One region of the Alteromonas sp. 14N.309.X.WAT.G.H12 genome, then DNA from elsewhere that is predicted to be linked to it. Evidence: predicted binding sites of a transcription regulator. Region 1 holds the regulator's gene; each other region holds the start of a gene.
What was found. The regulator FliA, encoded in region 1, starts transcription of late flagellar genes. The targets are predictions, from matches to a motif close to CTAAAGNTNNNNNNNNNNNNGCCGATA.
Positions count from the first base shown of each region.

Region 2: the regulator FliA is predicted to act here: its motif matches at 6,050-6,076, upstream of V5298_RS10815 (DUF5610 domain-containing protein).
Region 3: the regulator FliA is predicted to act here: its motif matches at 5,637-5,663, upstream of V5298_RS10370 (flagellin).

Region 1 covers NZ_JBAHZB010000134.1:174-6,817, forward strand. The annotation lists partial or broken gene V5298_RS18660 (Hpt domain-containing protein) at 1-527, opposite strand, end outside; gene V5298_RS18665 (protein phosphatase CheZ) at 539-1,288, opposite strand; gene cheY (chemotaxis response regulator CheY) at 1,323-1,706, opposite strand; gene V5298_RS18675 (RNA polymerase sigma factor FliA) at 1,756-2,484, opposite strand; gene V5298_RS18680 (MinD/ParA family protein) at 2,481-3,350, opposite strand; gene flhF (flagellar biosynthesis protein FlhF) at 3,347-4,777, opposite strand; gene flhA (flagellar biosynthesis protein FlhA) at 4,807-6,644, opposite strand, start outside.
Region 2 covers NZ_JBAHZB010000035.1:618-8,521, reverse strand. The annotation lists gene V5298_RS10845 (uracil-DNA glycosylase family protein) at 1-469, opposite strand, end outside; gene V5298_RS10840 (pyridine nucleotide transhydrogenase) at 584-895, shown strand; gene sthA (Si-specific NAD(P)(+) transhydrogenase) at 932-2,362, opposite strand; gene V5298_RS10830 (acyl-CoA desaturase) at 2,832-3,959, opposite strand; gene fabR (HTH-type transcriptional repressor FabR) at 4,202-4,816, shown strand; gene trmA (tRNA (uridine(54)-C5)-methyltransferase TrmA) at 4,855-5,961, opposite strand; gene V5298_RS10815 (DUF5610 domain-containing protein) at 6,106-7,443, shown strand; gene V5298_RS10810 (RNA-binding protein) at 7,555-7,904, opposite strand, start outside.
Region 3 covers NZ_JBAHZB010000032.1:1,823-9,726, forward strand. The annotation lists gene pseC (UDP-4-amino-4,6-dideoxy-N-acetyl-beta-L-altrosamine transaminase) at 1-864, opposite strand, end outside; gene pseB (UDP-N-acetylglucosamine 4,6-dehydratase (inverting)) at 861-1,859, opposite strand; gene V5298_RS10350 (hypothetical protein) at 1,930-2,244, opposite strand; gene fliS (flagellar export chaperone FliS) at 2,241-2,669, opposite strand; gene fliD (flagellar filament capping protein FliD) at 2,683-4,128, opposite strand; gene V5298_RS10365 (flagellar protein FlaG) at 4,142-4,582, opposite strand; gene V5298_RS10370 (flagellin) at 4,663-5,487, opposite strand; gene V5298_RS10375 (flagellin) at 6,722-7,549, opposite strand; gene V5298_RS10380 (flagellin) at 7,902-7,904, opposite strand, start outside.

The sequences.
Region 1 (6,644 bases):
TCTTCAATGCCACCATCACTGTTCGTAGCGGGCGTTTCAGCCACCTCTTCCACCACAAACTCGGGTTCTTCAGGGGCTATCGCGCTGCTCGATGGATCAGCGGCGACTTGGCTATCGAAAATGTTTTCATCCGCCGTTTCCGGTTTGCTTAATTTGTGCAATACCTCCACAAGGGCTGCATCGGCAGGCTCTAAAGGAACCCGGGATTTCACTTTTTCAAACATTTCAACCACCACATCGGTGGCTTGCAAAATCACGTCCATGAGTTCTGGCGTCAGGGTACGCTGACCGTTGCGCATAACGTCAAATACGTTTTCAGCCCCGTGACAGATTTCCACTAACTCAGTGAGAGCTAGGAAGCCCGCACCGCCTTTGACGGTATGATAGCCTCTAAAAATAGCGTTAAGGAGATCGGCATCTTCGGGATGATTTTCCAAATCCACCAGCTGCTCTTGCAACTGTTCTAATATCTCACCCGCTTCAACCAAGAAATCCTGTAAAATATCCTCGTCAACTTCAAATGACATGTTTGTGCTCCCTAAAAACCAAGACTAGACAGGAGATCATCCACATCATCCTGGCCTTGTACTACGTCATCACGCGCTTCGGCGTTAATAATTGGACCTTCCGCCTTCACGCAGCCTGACGCTTCTGCTTTAGGGGTAGGCTTAACAATTTCGCCTTCCCTTTCACCAAACATCGTCAACATATTAACCAGACTATCTTCGACTTCCTTGACCAACTCAATAACTCGGCGAATGACTTGTCCCGTTAAATCCTGATAACCTTGGGCCATTAACACTTCGGTCAATAAACCCGTTAATTTTGAGGCATCCGAGGTGGATTCTTCAAACAAGCTATCAATATCCATGCACAGGCTTTTAAATTCCCCCAGTTCAATCTCACGGGTCATGAGCTTTTTCCACTCAGGGGCAATACTGCTGATACGTTTTGACAGAGATTCGGCAATGGGCATGCAGGTTTCAACGGCATCCATGGTAGTATTTGCCGCTTTCTCAGTTTCTTCGATAACGTAGGTCAATCGCGTCTGCGCATCTGGAATATCATCGTTTGCCAAGCCCGCTATGCGCTCATCCAACTGAAAATTGTTTAACGCGTCATGAAGCTGCCGGGTGAGTTTTCCCACTTCAGCAAATAATTCCGCCGACTCTTTAGCCGATACGGCTTCAAGTATCTCGTTGGCAGACTCATCATCACCTTGCTCTAAATAGGCAACCAGTTGTTTTGCTTCGGCTAACGAAATTGGCACTTTCTTTTTCGGTGACATCCAGTAATCCTCTTCTCTGGCGGATACGGCTGGATCAGCCTAGGCGCTCAAATATTCTTTCTAGTTTTTCTTTTAACGTACCGGCGGTAAAGGGTTTCACTACGTATCCATTAACGCCAGCTTGCGCTGCGGCAACAATTTGTTCTTTTTTCGCCTCTGCGGTCACCATCAGCACCGGTAGGTGCTTCAGTTTATCATCGGCACGTATGGCTCTTAGTAAATCGATACCCTGCATGCCTGGCATATTCCAGTCTGTAACCACAAAGTCGAAGTCGCCTTGCTGGAGCATGGGAAGTGCCGTACTACCATCATCCGCTTCCTGAATATTGGAAAACCCTAAATCCTTAAGCAGGTTTTTTATGATTCGTCTCATAGTAGAAAAGTCATCTACAACAAGAATTTTCATACCTTTGTCCAAAATAGCCTCCAGTGAGGATTAATTAGTTATTATTAATCAATGGTTTAAATTATTCATCTGCTTGCCAAGATTGCATGCGAGATTTTAGTTTTAACATAGCCTGACTGTGGATCTGGCTTACCCTTGACTCACTAACGTCAAGGACTTCACCAATTTCACGTAAATTTAATTCTTCATCGTAATACAGGGACAATACGATAGCTTCTCGCTCTGGCAAGGTTGTGATGGCGTGGGCAAGGGCTTTTTGGAAAGCCCCCTGCATCAAATCCTGCAAGGGAGAATCGTTGCCTTTGTTTTGTTCTGTACTGATGACATCTTCTGACACCCCCAGATCCTCAATGCCCACCAGTTTCCCGGCGTTAACCTCATTAAGCATCTGATGATAGTCATGAATACTGACGTTAAGTTTTTCGGCAATTTCCGTATCCCGCGCATCCCGTCCAGTTTCACGTTCTACCTGGGAAATTGCTTCTGTAATGGCACGACTATTTTTATGAACTGAGCGAGGTGTCCAGTCACCTTTGCGGATCTCGTCGAGCATGGCGCCCCGTATACGAATACCCGCGAAGGTTTCAAAACTCGCCCCTTTCGAACCGTCAAAGTTTCGAGCGGCTTCTAACAGACCAATCATACCGGCCTGTATAAGATCGTCCACAAGCACACTGGCCGGAAGGCGTACCATCAAATGATGGGCAATACGTTTTACCAGTGATGCATGCCGCTCTACTAGCTGAGACTTATCTGATTGTTGAAGATAGGCTGCGGCTTTACTGTTCAACGTTGGCTTCCCACCGCATGCTTATTCGAGACCAACTGCTCGATAAAAAATTCCAAATGCCCACCCGGTTGTGCAGGCACAGGCCAGCTCAACGCTCTAGTGGCAAGTTGACTGATGGCAACAGCCGCCGGCGAGCCTGGATAGGCATCAACAATGGCGGTTTGTTTTCGTACAGCTCGACGAATATTTTCATCAAAGGGAACCGTAGCCACAAGCTCCAAAGCAACATCCAGAAAACGCCCGGTCACTTTTGAAAGCTTACTGAACAATTCCCGGCCTTCCCGCACATCCCGCACCATATTGGCGACGATTTTAAAGCGGAAAACACCGTGTTCACGATTAAGAATTTTAATTAGGGCATAGGCATCAGTAAGTGAGGTAGGTTCATCACAAACCACCACCATAATATCTTGGGACGCACGAGAAAAACTCAGCACCATATCCGAAATGCCTGCGGCAGTATCCACAATGAGCACATCAATTTGCGTACGTAATTCACTAAACGCCCGAATAAGTCCGGCATGTTCAGTGGGTGTAAGCTCCGTCATTGACTGCGTGCCAGAGGTAGCAGGTGCTATTTTAATGCCGTGGGGACCAGTCACCAACACATCATCCAAGGTGCATTCACCCGTCAAGACATGAGATAGATTCTTTTCCACTCTTAGTCCTAACATAACATCGACGTTAGCTAGCCCTAAGTCGGCATCGAGCACCATGACACGCTTACCCTGCTTCGCCATGGCGATGGCCGTGTTTAATGTGATGTTGGTTTTACCAACACCCCCTTTACCGCCAGTGACGGCAATAACCTTTATGAGGCGTGATTGATTCATTTTTCTTAAGCTACTCGCTTGATCTTCGATCATACTGCCTTAACTGAATTTGTGTCCTGATAAGGCTTAGTATGATCCATACCATACTTTTTATAAAGCTTTGCTGCTGCAGAAACGAGAGATTTTGCATCCGCAACTTTAATATCTTCTGGCACCTGCTGCCCGTCAGTGACATAACTTACGGGTAGCTGTTGCTCTACAGCAATGCTTAGCACCTCACCCAAACTGTAACACTCGTCTAATTTGGTAAAAATACAACCATCTAACTTTACTGAATTATACGCTTCTATTATGCGTTGCAGTGCAGGATATTGGGTATTCGCCTGCGCAACTAAGTATTTTCTTACCGGTTGCATTTGTCCGTGATTAAATTGACCTAACTGTTTAATCAGACGACTGTCGCGCTGACTAAACCCAGCGGTATCTATTAATATTAATCGTTTGTGACGTAACTGGAAAAGCTGTTCTGCGAGTTCTTCGCTACTTTGTGCTTTGCGAGTGACACATCCGATAATCTTACCGTAAGTAGCCAGTTGTTCAAATGCCGCAATACGGTAAGTATCAATGGTAATCATGGCCACTTGATCTGCGCCATATTTTTGCGCATATCTGGCGGCTAATTTTGCCACCGTGGTGGTCTTTCCTGTACCTGTGGGGCCCACTAACGCAACCACACCGGTTTGAGTCAAAATATCATTGCCCGACACATTCACCCGATTCGCCAACAGATTAAGAAGATAAATCCATGCTTCGCGCTCGGTATATGACGTTGGGGTGTAATGCACCAGTTGCTCTGCCAACGGAGCGCTTAATCCCATGCCAGTTAGGCGTTGGGTCAAATAACTGTGTACAGGACGATGACGACGTTGTTTGGCGTCCATCAAATCCGCGACCTGATGTTGCAGTACATTACGCAAGGATGCCAGCTCTTCTTTGATGGCATCAAGTTCATGTGCGGAGGAGACGCTATTGTCATTAATATGAGAAGGTGCCTCAAAGGCAGTATTCATTTGCGATTCTGCACCGCTGTTAAACTGACGTTCATGCTCTGCGGGATCGGGAAAAGAAAATTCCGTATTTTTAGGTGCTTGTCGGGCAAAAGGGGCTTGGGCTGCGTGAGCGGCTGCCGTTTTATGACTTTCGCCCATGCTAGGAGTGGCCAAGGTAGGCGATTGGGTTTCAGCCGCCTGTTTTTCCAGCAAGGCTCGCAAGCTGTCTGGCCCCTCATCACCAATAATCTCACTTAAACTGGGTACCGGTTTTTTGCCATTTCGACGTTCCGTACTCTGACGGGTATTCAGTTTTAGTTTCGCATCTGGCTCTTTATCGTAAGCCGCCACCAACTCAATGCCGTCAGCAACCTTACGATTAGACATTATGACAGCATCACTGCCTAATTCCGCCTTGACCTGATTTAGCGCTTCGCGCATGTCTTTACCAAAAAACCGTCTGATTTTCATTTCGCCCTCTCCACCCTTGCGGCGTCAGATTATTGACCCACCGAGCTGACAATTTTAATTTGCTTGTCATCGGGCACTTCCTGATAAGACAACACATGTAATCCGGCAACTGAATACTTCAAGAAGCGAGATAACACAGGTCTTAACATACCCGATGTTAGTAATACCGCAGGCTCACCATTTAACTCTTGTTGCTGTGCAGCCTGTTGCAGGGATTGTTGTAGCCTGTCAGCCAGTCCTGGCTCAATGCCAGCGCCATCATCGCCCCCTGCCTGTAAGGACTGGTGCAACATTTGTTCCAACTCTGGCGCCAGAGTTATGACGGGCACTTCTTTTGTGCCTTGGCTAATTTCTTGAACAATGAGACGTTTTAATGCAATGCGCACCGCCGAGACCAAGACATCGGGATCCTGGCTGCGGGGGCCATACTCAGAAAGGGTTTGTACAATGGTGCGCATGTCCCGAATGGGAACGCCTTCAAATAACAAGGTTTGCAGCACTTTCACCACCGTACTTAATTGCAGAATATCCGGCACTAGTCCTTCTACCAGTTTAGGACTGGATTTAGCCAGCATATCCAGCAATTGCTGTACTTCTTCATGGCCGAGTAATTGATAGGCATTGTTACTTAACAATTGGCTAAGGTGAGTCGCCACCACCGTAGCGGCATCCACCACGGTATAGCCTAGGGTTTGGGCATGCTCCCGCTGATTGGGGCGGATCCAAACCGCATCCAGACCAAAGGCCGGATCCGTCGTAGGCCGTCCATCCAATTTACCGAATACCTGTCCGGGATTAATGGCCAACTCTTCATCATGGCTGATTTGCGCATCACCAATGCTAACCCCCAACATGGAAATCGTGTAAGCGTTGGGATCTAAATCCAGGTTGTCGCGGATGTGTACCGGCGGCACAAGAAAACCTAATTCCTGCGATAATTTTTTACGCACGCCTTTAATCCGTGTTAGCAATTCGCCACCTTGGGATTTATCCACTAACGGAATAAGACGATATCCCACTTCTAAACCAATGGTATCCACCTGCTGCACATCATCCCATCCCAGCTCTTTGATTTCCGGCGCCATCTGCTCGCCACCGTCCACGGTAGCGGGCACCGCTGGCTGTGTAGCGGCAATTTTCGCCTGTTTGGTTTGCCATACTGCATAACCTGCGGCAATGGCCGAGAAGCCTAAAAACGCAATGTGCGGCATGCCAGGCACAATGCCCATCACAAACAACACCGCAGAGGCAATGAACAGTGCTTGAGGATTACCCAGCTGACGCCGGATTTCTTTACCCATTTCCTGGGTTTCATTTTCCCGGGTAACAATGATGGCGGTAGCCACCGATAACAGCAGTGACGGAATTTGGGCAACAAGACCATCACCAATGGTTAAAATGGTATAAACCTCGAGCGCGTTTCCAAATGATAAATCATGCTGGATCATGCCGATAAACAAACCACCGACAATATTGATGAGCATAATAAACAAGCCAGCTATGGCGTCACCTTTAACAAATTTTGACGCCCCATCCATCGAACCGTAAAAATCCGCTTCTGCGGTAATTTCTTCCCGACGCTGACGCGCTTCATCCTGATCAATATAACCGGCATTTAAATCGGCATCGATGGCCATTTGCTTACCCGGCATAGCATCAAGAGTAAAGCGAGCGCTCACTTCTGATATGCGACCGGCACCTGCGGTAACCACCTTAAAGTTAATGATTAAGAGTATGGCAAACACCACCACACCCACCGCATAGTTGCCGCCAATGACCACCGCGCCAAAGGCTTCAATCACTTTACCTGCGGCATCGCCCCCTTCATGGCCGTAGAGTAAAACCACACGGGTTGACGCCACGTTGA
Region 2 (7,904 bases), on a different contig from region 1:
TTTCATTTATGACCTCGCAGCACTCTTTGACCGCTTGCGTAAGTGTCTTATATTGGGGCATATAATACTGCTGAGCATACCTGCCAACCAAGAGTGTGAGTGTGGGGCGAATAAAACTCAGTAAGGCCTTATGCCATGTTGGCGCACATTCTTTTCTCGGTGGCGCATCGGCACCGTTCTTATAACCAGGAAAGCAAAATCCCATGGGAAGTATGGCCAATAGTTTTTCGTTGTAGAACATCGTTTTGTCGATTCCCATCCATTCTCGTAGTCTTTCTCCACTGGCATCGTTCCATGGGGTAGCACTTTCATGGGCTTTTAATCCTGGCGCCTGACCAATAAGGACGATTCTGGCTTCTTGCGCAGCACTGAATATTGGCTTTGGGGGGAAGGGCAGTGCATGTTGGCAAATCTGGCAATGTTTTATGCGGGAGCAAAGGGCTGTAAATTGCGTATTGCTGTCTGACATAATTTCCCTCTTTTGTAATATTGCTGTAACACTTCTGTGATCTAAATTTGACCAATTGCCCTATCTACAGTATGCTTATTTATACAGTATCCAATGTAGCACAGGAGTAATCACATGCGTAAAACATTAGTCGGCTTGGCGCTGTTAATGGCATTTGGTATTGCGCATGCGGAGTCTGATGGAAATCAGCTTTTCGATTGTATGGATGCAAAGTCTTTCGAATTGAATAACCAATGTATGACTGACAGGATCAGCAACAACATTCGTTACCGCGAAGCACAATACCAAGTCACTGAACAAGCCAGTGAGAATATGGGTGACTATGCTGTCGCCACAATGACGTTTCATCCAGAAAAGATGCAAATAGACATTGTCGCTCACAGAGACGCCCTGCAAGCAAGTAACACCCTTGCTTTAAATCGCTAATAGTAGAAAGCCGGTCTGATGACCGGCTTTTTTTATTCAAAAAATCCGGTTTAATCCATTTAACGCAGCAACACGATATGCTTCAGCCATTGTCGGGTAGTTGAACGTTGTGTTAACAAAATAATCTATGGTATTCCCGCCATCTTTTTGCTGCATAATGGCTTGTCCAATGTGGACAATTTCAGACGCCCGCTCACCAAAACAATGAATACCCAGCACTTCTTTGGTTTCTCGATGAAACAGTATTTTTAAACTCCCCACGGTTGTTGATGCAATTTGCGCACGGGCAAGGTGTTTAAATTGCGCCCGGCCAACTTCATAGGGAATTTTTTGCGCGGTGAGTTCCTGCTCGGTTTTACCCACTGAGCTAATTTCTGGAATGGTATAGATGCCCGTGGGAATGTCTTCGACCAAGCCGGAATTAGCTTTACCTGTACACATGGCTTCAGCGGCAGCACGGCCTTGATTGTAGGCCGCAGAAGCCAGACTCGGATAGCCAATGACATCACCCACGGCAAAGACATTGTCTACCTCAGTACGGTAGTTTTTATCCACCTTTAGCTGGCCTCTAGAATCGGCTTTCAGACCGATAGCATCAAGGTTTAGCATATCGGTATTACCGGTTCTGCCGTTAGCAAACAGTAGGCAATCTGCACGCATACGTTTACCTGATTCCAAATTCATAATGACGGAGTCTTCCTGTCCTTCCACTGAGGTATAGCTTTCCATATGCCGGATCACCACACCGTTGTTCCATAAGTGATAACTAAGGGCATCGGAGATTTCAGTATCGAGGAAGGAAAGCAGGCGATCACGCATATTGACGAGATCAACTTTAACGCCCATTCCTCTGAAAATACTGGCGTATTCAGAACCGATAACACCGGCACCGTAAATAATAATATTTTGTGGTTCGTGTTTGAGGGAGAGTATGGTGTCTGAGTTGTAAATTCGTGGATGAGAAAAGTCGATATCTTTCGGGCAATATGGCCGCGAACCGGTGGCCAAGGCAATCTGTTTGGCCGTAATATATTCCGCCGATCCGTCCTTGTGTATTATTTTTATTGTATGGGGATCAACAAAACTGGCTTCGCCATGGATCAGGGTGACTCTGTTGCGATCATAAAACGAGGCCCGTAACTTGGACTGACTGCGTATTACTCCACTGGCATGGCGCATCACTTCCGCAAAGGTAACGTGTCGGTTAACCTGGTTTTCGGAAAAGAGCGGGGTATGGTTGTATTCAATAAGCCGACTCACCGAATGTCTAAGTGCCTTTGACGGGATGGTTCCCCAATGTGTGCAGCCACCACCGACAGCCTCATAGCGTTCAACAACTGCGACTTTTTGTCCTGCTTTAGCCAATTGCATCGCAACGCCCTCTCCGCCCGGGCCCGTACCAATAACAATGGCATCGTACTGATAAGTCGGTTTCGATTTTGCAGATGTTTCAGATTTAGTTGTCATAATGTTCAGTGCTCAGCGAAATGTGGAACCTGATAGATATGGGACATTAGAAAGCGACGTCCTTGCTTTCAGGTCTGATGTTTCAAAGTCTAGCAATATTTTGATTGGAAAGACAAAAAATGATCAGTTTACTACTTTTTCGTCATATTCCTTCAGCCATGGTGCATTGGAATGGTAACGATGATTTGAACACCGTTATCTTGTCCCTTAATTATTTCTACGTCGTCGTTATGTAATTCGACAACCCAGTGTCTGGTAAGACATAAACCAACACCGCATGGCTTTGTAACGGTAAAACTATGCACCAGGTTTTCGTTTGTGATCCTAGCAACATTGGTCACATCGCCCATTGCTTGGCTAAAGGCTGAATTGACGTTAGAAATATCTGTCTTGTTTCTGACACGTCAATTTATGTATTTGGCTATTTTAAACAAAAAACGCCACCCGAAGGTGACGTTTTTAAAAAGGGTTAACTAAACTGCGGTGATAGCGTTTGTAGACGAAGCCATTTCTCTTTTTGCAGCGCCAGCGCGTTTTTAAGTTCTTTATAATGGAAATCGATTTCTAATCGTTCCACGCTTCGTTTCAAGCTGCGTTTTCTTACATTCATTAGACGTTTCTTGGCCGCATAGTAGGCTGACATTTTCTGAATCAACAATTCGTATTCATGTTGCACTTTGCTAAGCAATTCATCGGCGTTAGGTTGCTTTGCCAATCTTGCGCTCGCTTTTTGTAACTGCATGGCGACTCGGGCTTTCTCTATACGTTCTTCCGGCACGCGGCGTAAGTTGTGGGCTAGACCGACCATAGACAATCCACGGATTAGCCATTTAGTTGGATCAAATTGCCACCAGTAAATACCGTTTCGGTAGTCGTATTCAAAAATGTGGTGGTAATTATGATAGCCCTCTCCAAAAGTAAAGAAGGCTAAAATACTATTGTCACGGGCTGTGTTTTTATCTGTAAACGGCTGACTTCCCCAAAAATGGGCAAGTGAGTTGATGAAAAACGTCACGTGATGGACTAAAAATAAGCGAAATACGCCGGCAACCAGCATCATGCTCAACACATCGCCATTCAGCCAACCGAGTAGGCCAGTTATACCGAAGTTGGCAATCAGTACGATGGCCAGGTAGTACTTGTGCTGCCACATTACCACCGGATCTTTTTGTAAATCTCTACAGTTGCTGTAATCGTTATAACGATGTGTTTGATATTCTCGTAACATCCAGCCGATATGGGCGAACCAAAGACCTTTTTTAGCCGAGTAGGGATCTTTGTCGTTATCGTCTACATGCCGATGATGAATTCGATGGTCTGACGACCAATGCAGGATGCTATTTTGCAGCGCCATGGCCCCGCCTATTGCCAATATGATCCGAACGACAATATTGGCGTCGTAGGTTTTGTGAGACCACAGGCGATGATATCCGGCAGTAATGGACATACCTGTAAAATAAAACAAGACAACGGCAACGACCACTTCGGTGGTTTCAAAACCCATAGTCATGGCCCAAAGAGGCACTGCAAGAAGCGCAATGGCTCCCGTAATAATGAAGACCAGGATATTGGTCAAAATAAGTGGTGGTTTTTTCATGATAACAACTCGGCTTACAACTGTACGCTAATTTAGCGGTTTCAATCACTGCAAGCAAGGAAAAAGGTGAATTTACGAACTAAAGTATAGTGCAAATGCTGGACAATTGCCTGTTTTGACGTATCTAGCATTAGGTAATGCTTGTTTTTACTGATGATTTTGCGAGAGGTTTACCGCTTGTTTTAATATTCGGGTAGACTAGGTATCCAACGTTGTCGCTAGTCAAAAATCAGGAGTCGAAGATGAGTCGTCAGGAGCAGAAGTTAAAAACCCGCCAGAATATCATCGATGCGGCGTTTGGGTTGCTTGACGAACAACGAAGTCTATCCGCCATTAGTTTGCGGGAAGTTTCCCGGGCTGCGGGGATAGCCCCCACGTCGTTTTATCGACATTTCAAAGATATGGATGAGCTGGGATTGACGCTGGTAGACGAAGCTGGATTAGCGCTACGGCAATTAATGCGGCAGGCTCGCAGACGTATTGCCTCCGGCGGCGGCGTTATTGATACATCGGTGGACACCTTTATGGAATTTATCACCGCCAATTCAAATGTGTTTCGTTTATTGCTCCGTGAGCATACAGGAACATCCGCGGCCTATCGCTTGGCTGTATTGCGGGAAATCCAGCATTTCATTGAAGAGTTATCAGATTATATTGTAGAGAGCCAAGGCGTGGAGTATCAGTTGGCTAATCTTCAGGCAGAAGCCATGGTTCGCTTGGTCTTTAGTGCCGGCGCTGAGGCTCTCGAAGTGGATGTTGCGCTGCGAGAAGGGATTGGTACACGGGTTAAAGCACAATTGCGATTTGTGCAGTTAGGAGCTAGAAGTTATCGGCCTCCGATCACCTCAGGCAGTTAATTGCCTAATAAGGATCACTGCCCGCGGTGCATTTCGTTTTATTCATCACTAATGCGTTTTAGTAATACGCCCACTTCCATATGGTGAGTAAAGGGAAATTGATCAAATAACGCGTTGGCCGTCACTTTGTGGGTTTTGCTTAAGGTGGCAAGGTTATCCACCAGGGTCTGCGGATTACAGGAAATATAAATGATTTCGGGGTAGTCTTGAATCATGGCCAAAGAGTCCTCGTCCAAACCCGCTCGGGGCGGGTCGACCAAAACCGTAGAAAATTGGTAATCGCTTAAATCGATTCCATTTAGACGAGAAAATTGTCGGTTGGTTTTTAATGCCTCGGTAAACTCTTCAGCAGATAGCCTGACGATTTCAACATTCTCAATGTGGTTTGCCGCGATATTATACTGGGCAGCTGCCACAGAAGGTTTGGCAATTTCAGTACCAATAACACGGCGAAATTGACTCGCCATTGGCAGGGAAAAATTGCCCGCGCCACAATACATCTCAAGTAAATCTGTGTTCGATGACTGACATACAGACATGGCCCATTCAATCATTTTGCAATTAATTCGAGCGTTAGGCTGAGTAAAACTGTTTTCTACGTGTTTGAACAGGTAAATGCGATTATTAACAGGCAGTTTTTCTATAATGAAATCATTACCAATAATGATTTTCTGTTTACGGGCGCGGCCAATAATACTCACGTTTGCAAATTGTTTTAGTAAAATTTCACGGGCGTTTTGGGCTTCTTGCTCCCATGCATCATCAAGTTGACGGTGATAAAGCAGGCTAACGACGATTTCGCCGGATAGTCCACTTAGGTAATCTATCTGAAATAACTTTCTTCTCAGGGTGTCTGAGGGTTTAAGTAAATCTAACAGTGCCTTCATCATGTCATTAATGGTGGAACATGCGGGTGGAAAACGATCAACCCGATATTTTTCCTTCGTTTCACTGTTAAACATGATGTGGTAGAGGTCGTCACCGTCGTGCCAGACTCTAAATTCTGCGCGCATACGATAGCCGTGCTCGAGAGATGGAAACACGGTCAGTTCATTTTCACTGAAAGGAGCCAGCAGTTGACTCAAGCGGTGCTTCTTTTCTTCAAGTTGTGCCGTATATGCCAAACTGTGCGTATGCGCTGTCATATCAATCCATCATCAATTTATTGGTCGGGCTGCGCATTGTAGAGCGTTTCGTATATTGTGCAATCATAGAACATAAAACGTATTAAAATTAAACAATCTGTATAGTCTGCCGATAACCTGTGTGAGGTTAGTGAGGACAAAATTATGAATGTGAGCGATATTAAGGCTTTCGTTAGTGAGCAAAAGCCGGTGGTATCCGACAAGCAGGTATCGGAAAACCCAAACAGCGCATTAAAAAAACAGCTTCAACAAGATGGGCTACGTCAAGCGGCTGAATTTCAGCAACAAGTGGCCACGGTCAATGTGAAGAGTACCCAAACCACTGTCGGCTTGAAAGTGTACAGTTCGTCCATGGAACACAATGTTACTGTTGACGGAAAGCAAGGTAAATTCCATAAAGCTGATGATGCCACGGAGGATAAGTCTGCCTCATTGTTTGATTTTGAAGAGGTGGCGCGCAATGTGATGCGTTTTGTCGGTGGTGTTATTCAAGGTGCTGCTGACAGTGGCGCCGATACTAATACCTTGTCATCTTTGTTTTCCCAAGCAAGAGACGGTGTCTCTCGTGGGGTTGCAATGGCAGAACGTGATCTTGGCAATATGATAAATGATGAGATCAGCACAGGTATTAAAAGTAGCGAGGATCTTATTGAGAAGCGTCTTTCCCAAATGGAATCTGAACTGTTAGGTAATCCCGAGTCTGAAGCCGCATTACAACAACTCTTTGAGACGTCGGCAACAAGTGGGCAGCCATCGGATTCTTCTGGATTGTTAATCAGAACGAAAGACGGTGATGAAATCACGCTAAAATTTGAAAGTGTAAAAGCGTTTCAATCACAGCAGCAAAGTCTGCAGGCAAGTACCTCTGAAACAGATGGGGTGAGAAACGAAGCGTCGGCTGTTAACCAGCCCTATGCACATTATGAAAGTCACAGTATGCATTTTTCATTGAAAGGAGAACTCGATGAAGATGAGCTTGGTGCTATCGCTGATTTAGTCGGATCGGTTTCGGATTTAACGGATACATTTTTTGGCGGTGATATTGATAAGGCGTTCGAAAAAGCCTTGGAACTTGGCTATGACGATCAGGAACTGGCAGGATATGCGCTACAGTTAAACCGTGTTCAGCAGCCCGACGTAGTGAAAACCTACGGTGAAATTCAGCACTATAAAGATGGCGCATCAGACACCACTCATGGTGATGAGGCCCGGCCGATTGCCCAGTATTTAGATAAGATGTTGAATGTATTTAACGACGCAACGCAGCAGTTAGCTTCGGGGGATGATTTCAATTCGATAATCAATGGCATAATTAATGAGATGAAAGATGTACAGGTACCAGATTTAATCTCAGCCATAAATCGCTTCCACGGTTTTAATCAGAGATTACTGAATGTGGTGCCTACTGAGCAGCAGTACACCCAACCGGTTGCGCCAGGTAGCGAAGTAGAAAGTACTGAGCCTAAAACCGATGATGCTTAACCCTTTAGTTTAAGCAGATATGTATCAATTCTAATAGGATGTCAGATAAGGGTATAGGGAATGGCATTTCCCCTTGCGTTGAACGCAAGGGGAAATGAATATAAGAACTGACTACTCTGCATCTCCTTTTTCACGAGCGGCCCGGACTTTCAGAGTTCTATCCAAAAATACTTTATCGTTTAATTCTAAAATCGCTGAATCAACGTCTTCGGTTACGACCTCGATGAAGCCATAGCCTTTACGTTTTCCAGTACGGCGATCTTTCATTAAACGAACACTTTGTACATTGATGAAATCCTTAAAGTAATCCTTTACTGCATCTTCGTTTGCTTTGTAAGGAAGGTTCCCTACATATAACGTGGCTGTCTCTTCGGTCGTTTTCGAAGCTGCCTGCTTTGTAACAGGTGTCGATGAAGACGAACTAAGAAAAGAAGCGAGCCACGGTGTAACGATGCCGCTAA
Region 3 (7,904 bases), on a different contig from region 1:
CGGCCGTTTTAGCGGTAACGCGGATAATGCCTCATCATATCGCTTAGCCTTATCTAGCCGCTTAGCAATAAAGGTATCTATGCGCTTTATTTGTGCTAAACCCAGCGCAGCATGAAGATCACTTAACCGGTAATTAAACCCCAGGGTTTGCTGGGCATAAAACCAAGGCTCGTTAGCATGGCCTGTTGGCAGCTTTGCGGGATCTTTGGTAATACCATGGCTGGCATGCAAACGCAGACTGGTTTCGTAAATCGGGTTATTGGTCAACACCACACCGCCTTCGGCAGTGGTAATGGATTTAACGGGATGAAAACTGGTCACTGTCATGGCCGAATAACGGCAGGCCCCTACCCGATTACCTTCGCTATCTTTTCCCCCTAAAGCATGGGCAGCATCTTCAATGAGCAGAATATGATACGGCGCGGTTAATTGAGCAATGGCCTTCATATCACAGCTGCTACCGGCAAAATGCACAACCACTAAGGCCTTGGGCAAACGACCCCGTCTTTGCGCTTGTTGAAGTTTTTCTTCTAATGCAGCAACACAAAGATTACGGGTTTGCGGATCAATATCCACAAAATCCACATCGGCCCCACAATACCGTGCCGCGTTTGCCGATGCGGCGAAGGAATTTGGCACCGTCCACACAAGATCGCCTGCGGTCACACCTGCGGCTAAACAGGCAAGATGCAAGCCCGAAGTACCACTGTTGCACGCAACGGCGGCTTTCGCCCCGGTATAGTCACATAAACGTTGCTCAAAGGCGGGTACCTGTTGCCCTTGGGTGAGAAACTGGTTTTGCAGTACATCAACAACAGCCTGAATATCGGCCTCGTCAACAGAATGTTTACCGTAGGGGATCATGTGGCTTGTTTATCCAACTCACGAAGTGCTTCGATATCGAGGAAATGGGGGTTTTTACCTGAGTGGTATTCAAATTTTTCAGACACCGAATGACCTTTGTCACCCAGTCGATTTCGAAAATAATCGACATTTTTATCAAAGAAGGTAATGGCAGGTGCAATCACAAAGTGATCGTCAAACTCAATGGAATGATGGGCCATTTCTTCCGGCACCATAACTTCATGGAGCTTTTCACCTGGCCGAATACCGATAACATCGTAATCTCGCCCACCGCTCATGGCCTCCACCAAATCCACAATGCGGATAGAGGGAATTTTAGGCACAAATATTTCACCACCTTGCATCCGCGAAAAATTTTTCACCACAAATTCCACACCTTCATCTAAGGTGATCCAAAAGCGGGTCATCTCAGGATGGGTTACCGGTAACTTGCGTTTCCCTTCACTTAGCAATTTACGATAAAAGGGAACCACAGAGCCGCGGCTACCCACCACATTGCCATAACGCACAACAGAAAAACGGGGGCCGGTGGCACCAGACAGATTATTTGCGGCCACAAAAAGCTTATCGGACGCCAGCTTAGTCGCACCATAAAGATTTACCGGATTGGCCGCTTTGTCCGTGGACAAGGCAATGACTCGCGAGACATTATTGGCAATACACGCATCAATGACATTTTGCGCGCCATTAATGTTGGTTTTGATACATTCATTGGGGTTGTATTCTGCAGCAGGGACTTGCTTAAGGGCAGCGGCGTGAACCACGTAATCCACATCTTTCATGGCGGTAATCAGGCGATCTTTATCACGCACATCACCGATAAAATACCGCATGCAGTCTGCGTCGAAAAACTGCTGCATCTCAAATTGCTTAAGCTCATCACGGGAATAGATAATGACTTTTCGAAGCGAATAATTTTTTAGTAAATAACTGACAAACTTCCTTCCGAAGGAGCCGGTTCCGCCAGTGATGAGTATACTCTTATTATTAAACATGCGAAATTTCCACGAATAACCAGTCAACGAACCGGCGTTAAGTTAGCTGATGCAATTGCGCCTCAACATATCATTTGCGGTAGTGTTTTACCGCTTTTTGACGTTGTAAAAACTGGCTGACATCATCTTTAGCTGACTTTAGCAAAGTCTGCGCCACTTCCAGTAACTTATTATTGACGCTAAGCTCCTGCTGCGCAAAAGATTTTGCCTCTTCATCGGTTAACGACGTTAAATGAGACTGAATAAAGGCATCGCGTTGCTGAATTAAAGACAAGAGAGTCTGATACCGAGAGGCTTCGTCTTCATCGGCTAGGCACTGTAAGATGCGTTGATTGATCTCAGCAAGTGCCTGCGGTGTTAAGGAATGATTAAGTTCTGTTTTCACACGGCCTGACGTTTTTGACGCTGGGCTTCGTACGCTTCCTCTTTTGCTGCCTGAGGGATCTGTACCCATGCATCACGAATGGGAGTTAATAGGCTAATCACTTCATCTAGGATCTGCAAGTCATTCCTGACATGGGCTTCACCGGTACGCTCAATCATATAATCATACAAAGCATACATGTTTTCTGCCACTTCCCCGCCAATGTCCAAATCAAGGGTATCTCTAAGGTTCATTAATATTGCGGTAACGCGAGAAAGAAATTCAGATTTAGCCGCATACTCTTTACGCTCCATCGACCCTTTGGCATAAGCCAGTCGATCAAGTGCGCCTTGCATAAGCATCAACGTTAGTTTGTGGGGGTCTGCATTCGCAATATCTTGTTTAAGGTTACCTTTACGGTAAGCATTGATACCTGTAAGTGCCATGATAACTCCTAACTTATCCTAAGGTAGCCAGCAATGCTGAACTGGTTGAATTTAATTGTGCAACAGTTTGGTCCAAGTTTAAGTACTTATCACGTAGTACCTGTTCATAACTTGCCATGCGCAGTTCAAGGGTTTCCCGATCATCATAAACCTTTTCACGGTTATCTTTTGCCGCATTTTCTCTAACGGTTAATAAGCCGCTAGACGAGACATATTGCTCGGCAAAATCATACAGGCGCGTTGCTATACCTTCATTTTCATCGGTAAAAAGTTTCGCTATTTCATCGAAATTATCTTCCAATGCATCTTCAAGACGATCTTCCCCTGTGCCGAGGCCAAAATCAGAACTACCAATTTCGAGTTCGCCATCGGAATTGAGTTCCACACCTAATTGGAATAAACCGCCCAATGCCGATGAGGAAACGTGGCTGCCCACAATGGAGCCCATCCCTGTCATGATACCTCGCATAAGGGAATCACCGGCCAACGCGCCGTCTTCTTCCAATTCCGACTCACCATAGCGAGTCAGAGTGCCAAGTTCACTCATAACGCTATTGTAGGTATCAACAAAATCCCGAATTTTAGTTTCAAGACCTTGCTTATCATACCCAATATCCAACGTGGAAGTTTCGTAAGTCACTCCATCTGCCGCCAGAGGCGACACGTGCTCAGCTTCAAAGGACACATTCTGGATGGTGTTTTCAAATTCGTTGGTACTGCTTTCCACCACTATGCCGTCAATGGTAGCGCGAGCGTTGGTTGCTGCTGAAATATTGCTTGCGGATACCAGACCAGAAGGATTGGAACTGGACGTCGCCAGACGGTTTAATTCGGCAACGCCGGTGTCATTGACAATTTCCAGATCATTGCCTGTACCGGTAATTTCAGAGCTAAAAACGAGTTTAGGGCCGGCGGATGTGCCAGTATCAATGATGTTCGCATTGACACCAAAATTATCTTCGCTGTTATTAATAGCTTCACGTAATTCGGCCAGCGTCATCCCGGCAGAGACATTGATGGAGAAGGTATCGCCGGTGCCACCGATATTGAAGGTTAAAGAGCCCGTACCCGAAGACAGTACTGGATCACTACTATCGCTAAATGCACCATCGTCGGTAATGACACGGCTACCCTCAGCCAATTGCTCAACGGCAATTTCATAACTGCCCCGCAGTGCCGAGTTAGACGCTTCTGCGCTAATGGTCTCGATGTCTTCATCAGGATTGGTAATGGTGGGCTCACGACCGTTGATATCGGCGTCTGTACGCAATTCGTCAACGGCATCCTGAAAATCGGACAAAACGGATTTAACCTGACCTAAGCCAGATATCTCCGCTTCAACCCGTTCTTCTCGTTCGTTTAACGCCGTTTCTTTTGGCGTACGTTCCGCGTCGAGTAATTGCGTGACCAGATCGTCAAGCGCAAGTCCTGAACCAACACCTAACGATTGAATAGTCATTTGTTTACCTCATTTACACTTCGTTATTAACAAAAATCCCTACACTACCACCGATATCTTCCTGCAAATTTTTAATCCGTTCAGCGAGTTTTAACACTTCATCTGTGGGAATTTGCCGGATAACATCGCCGGAGGCTGAATCTTTTACCGTTACCACTGAACGATTGGTTTCTTCGTCCACAGAAAACGTCAAATTGCGATTCTGTACCTGAAGGAATGATTCTACCTCACGGGTAGCAGTCTCAATATCAGCCTGCTCTTGTTCCTCTGTGATCAGGTTATCGACCGATTGAGCCTGTACTTGAGCATTTTGTGCAGATTCTCCGTCATTTTTCGGCTCTTTTTTACCGCCATCAGCCTGCTCAACAGAGACAGCAGGCTTCTCCTGCAACTGTCTCTCATTGACAGGTGTAACAGCAAAATTTTGGCCAACTTGTAAATTTGCAATATCCACAGCTACCTCCTTATCTCAAATGGATTATTGGGAAGCCTAACTGACACACTTCCCAACACCGTTTAAGCATTTACTGTCTATTATCCTAGCAAAGATAAAGCAGCTTGGGGGCGTTGATTAGCTTGACTGAGCACAGAAATTGACGCCTGCTGGATAATCTGATTTCGGGTAAGCTCTGCCGTTTCAGAGGCAAAGTCGGTATCACGGATCCGTGAACGTGCAGCAGACAAGTTTTCAGAAATACTGCTGAGGTTACGAATAGTTGATTGAAAGCGATTTTGTAACGCCCCTAAATCTGCTCGCGTGCCACCAATAGTAGAGATTGCCAGATCAATGGCAGCGAGTGCCGCACTGGCTTCCGCGGCGGTGGCAATTGACAGCGACCCCACGCCCAACCCGGAAGCACCAAAACCACCGGCACGGGATAAGTTAATGCTGATTGACTGTCCGGCATTCGCGCCTACCAAAAACGTAGCCGAGTATGTGCCTGTTAGCAAATCCACACCACCAAACTGGGTATCGGTAGAAATACGGGAGATTTCCGTTTGCAGCGCAGCAACTTCTTTTTGCAGTGCCGCACGGTCTGCTGAACTGTTAATCCCACTTTGAGACTGCACCGCCAATTGACGAATACGTTGCAAGCTGGTGGTCACCTCGGAAAGGGCGCCTTCTGAAGTTTGTGCCAAAGAAATGGCATCATTGGCGTTACGCACTGCCTGGTTTAACCCCTGTACCTGTGTAGTTAGGCGATCAGAAATTTGCAAACCCGCAGCATCATCAGCCGCACTGTTAATGCGAAAACCTGATGATAAGCGTTCAAACGACGTATTCAACTTATTGTTTACATCAAAAAGCTGACGCTGTGCGTTCAGAGAAGATGCATTAGTATTTACATATAAAGACATTAGAATACCTCCTAGGGAATTGACGTAACCAAAGTCACAATCAAGTCCTTCCAGTTCAGGTTTGCCGGGTCACTACTCCCGATAAACCCCTCATTGTTAATGCTTATTAGCATCACATTTAAGTAATTAAATTACCCCTCAACTATAGTTATCGACCATTCCTTGAGTTTCTTTAGTTTTTTTATTAAAAAAATAAAAATATTTTAACCCGTTGATTTATAAACATAATTTTTTATTTTTTCGCGAAATAGATTGAACAGCATGATTTAAACGCCCTATTTTTAGTTTCCGGGCGATAATTTTTGTGCAAAATAGAAGGGTATAAAAAGAAGATGGTAAGTTTCGTTCGCAATACCTAATAACATCACCGCCAACAAATTGACGAGCGTTTTGGCATAGGATGTGCTTATAAATTAGTAGCGTGAGATGGCGCGGGTTGTTTTGGCATAAAAATAAAAAAGGCCGGAACAAATGTCCCGGCCAATTTTGCTCACGTTAGGAGTTAGAGCAAAACTTAAAAATGTTTCCAGTCGGCTGGCAGGATAATTAGTAGAATTAACTGGCCTCTCAACCACTCTTCTACCTCTCAGTCCTGTTAGCCGGCGTTTTATTCAACCAGCCCCCCATTACGGGGGACTTGGCTTGGGCGGCCTCTCAACTCCTTCCCATATTTCAGTGTAGTACATTTCCCCAACTAATCTATTTTAGACACACCGTATTAAAATAATTTTTTATCGGTCTCTATAGACATGGTCGTTGTCGGCATTGGCACTTGTGGTCATCGGTGGGAGAAAGTTGCCGCTAACAAGGCATAACTTCGTACCACTCCTGCGCTTTTTTGCCGCTTTAGGAAACATCTAACGTATTAGACAGTTGAAGAGAATTTTTCGTCACGCTTACCCAACGTATAATCCCTCTTTCCTAACCAACTGCCTTGACGCTTACGCTTGTAGCGTAACTCACTTAAGAATACACATCGTGGGCAATTATCAAAATATGGCACACGCTGTGCTTATTAGTATATGTCGATGTTAAAACATTGACACTTCCGGGTCACTCCCGGATGTTCCAGGCAAAGCTTGCTTTGCTCTAGCTGACAGGCGGGTATGTTGTTCCAGACCTCATACCTCTCACTACCTCCTGGCTTCGTTCTCGCCAGTCAGCGCCCCATCTTTTTACTCTGCAACAAGCCTATTAATCCCTATTTTTATCTAAGCTTCCTTGCTCAGTATCATTATTGCAGTAAGCTCAATGCCGCTTGAGGGCGTTGATTTGCCTGGCTCAATACCGTAGTACTGGCCTGCTGAAGAATTTGATTTCGTGTCAATGACGCTGTTTCCGTTGCAAAATCCGTATCTCTAATGCGAGAACGTGCCGCAGACACATTTTCTGAAATATTCGACAAGTTACGAATGGTTGACTGAAAACGGTTTTGAATGGCACCGAGATCCGCCCGTTTCGCATCAACAATGGAAATTGCTGAGTCCACAGCGGCTAATGCGGCAGAAGCTAAATCTTCGGTCAACACCGACGTATCGCTGGTGCCGGTTAAACCCACAAAGCCAAAGCCATTTTCCCGGGATATATTGACACCAATTGTCTGGCCTGCGTTTGCCCCCACCAAAAACGATGATGAGAAACTGCCATTTAAAATATCCACGCCCCCAAATTGCGTGGTAGACGCGATTCGAGAAATTTCTGTTTTAAGTGCTGATACTTCTTTTTGTAGTGCCAAGCGATCCGCAGAAGAGTTAATACCGTTTTGCGATTGAATCGCCAAAACGCGAATTCTCTGTAAAGCGGTAGTAATTTCCTGCATCGCACCTTCAGCAGTTTGCGCCAATGAAATTCCATCGTTGGCATTTCGTACCGCCTGATCAAGCCCCATAATTTGGGACGTCATACGATCAGATATTTGCAAGCCTGCAGCATCATCAGCGGCACTGTTAATACGAAAACCCGATGACAAACGCTCAAAGGCCGTATCAAGATTATTACCCGTGTTAAACAGTTGACGCTGTGCATTTAAAGAGGACACATTGGTATTAACAAATAAACTCATTTCTCTATCTCCTAACTATTTGGATTACATCACTATTTTTATTTTTTGCGTGATATATTTCGTTTTGCTTATTATTGTTTTTATTCGCTTATCGAGGTGCTGAATTTGATTTTTTTAGTTTCAGTCCCCGATGCTTTATGTATCGTACAAAGAGGCAAAATCCTTTAGTTATTTTTTTGCAATATTTGTCATCTCACGGGTAAAACATTCGTTATCTTTTGATTTTCCAAAAAAAAGCCGGACATAAAGTCCGGCTTTTTAATCTTCAATATGGGTAAGAGTTATACGCTCTCACACTTTGGGACCTCAGAGTCACTACCTCCTGGCTTCACTCCCCAGTATTAGTGAATAATTA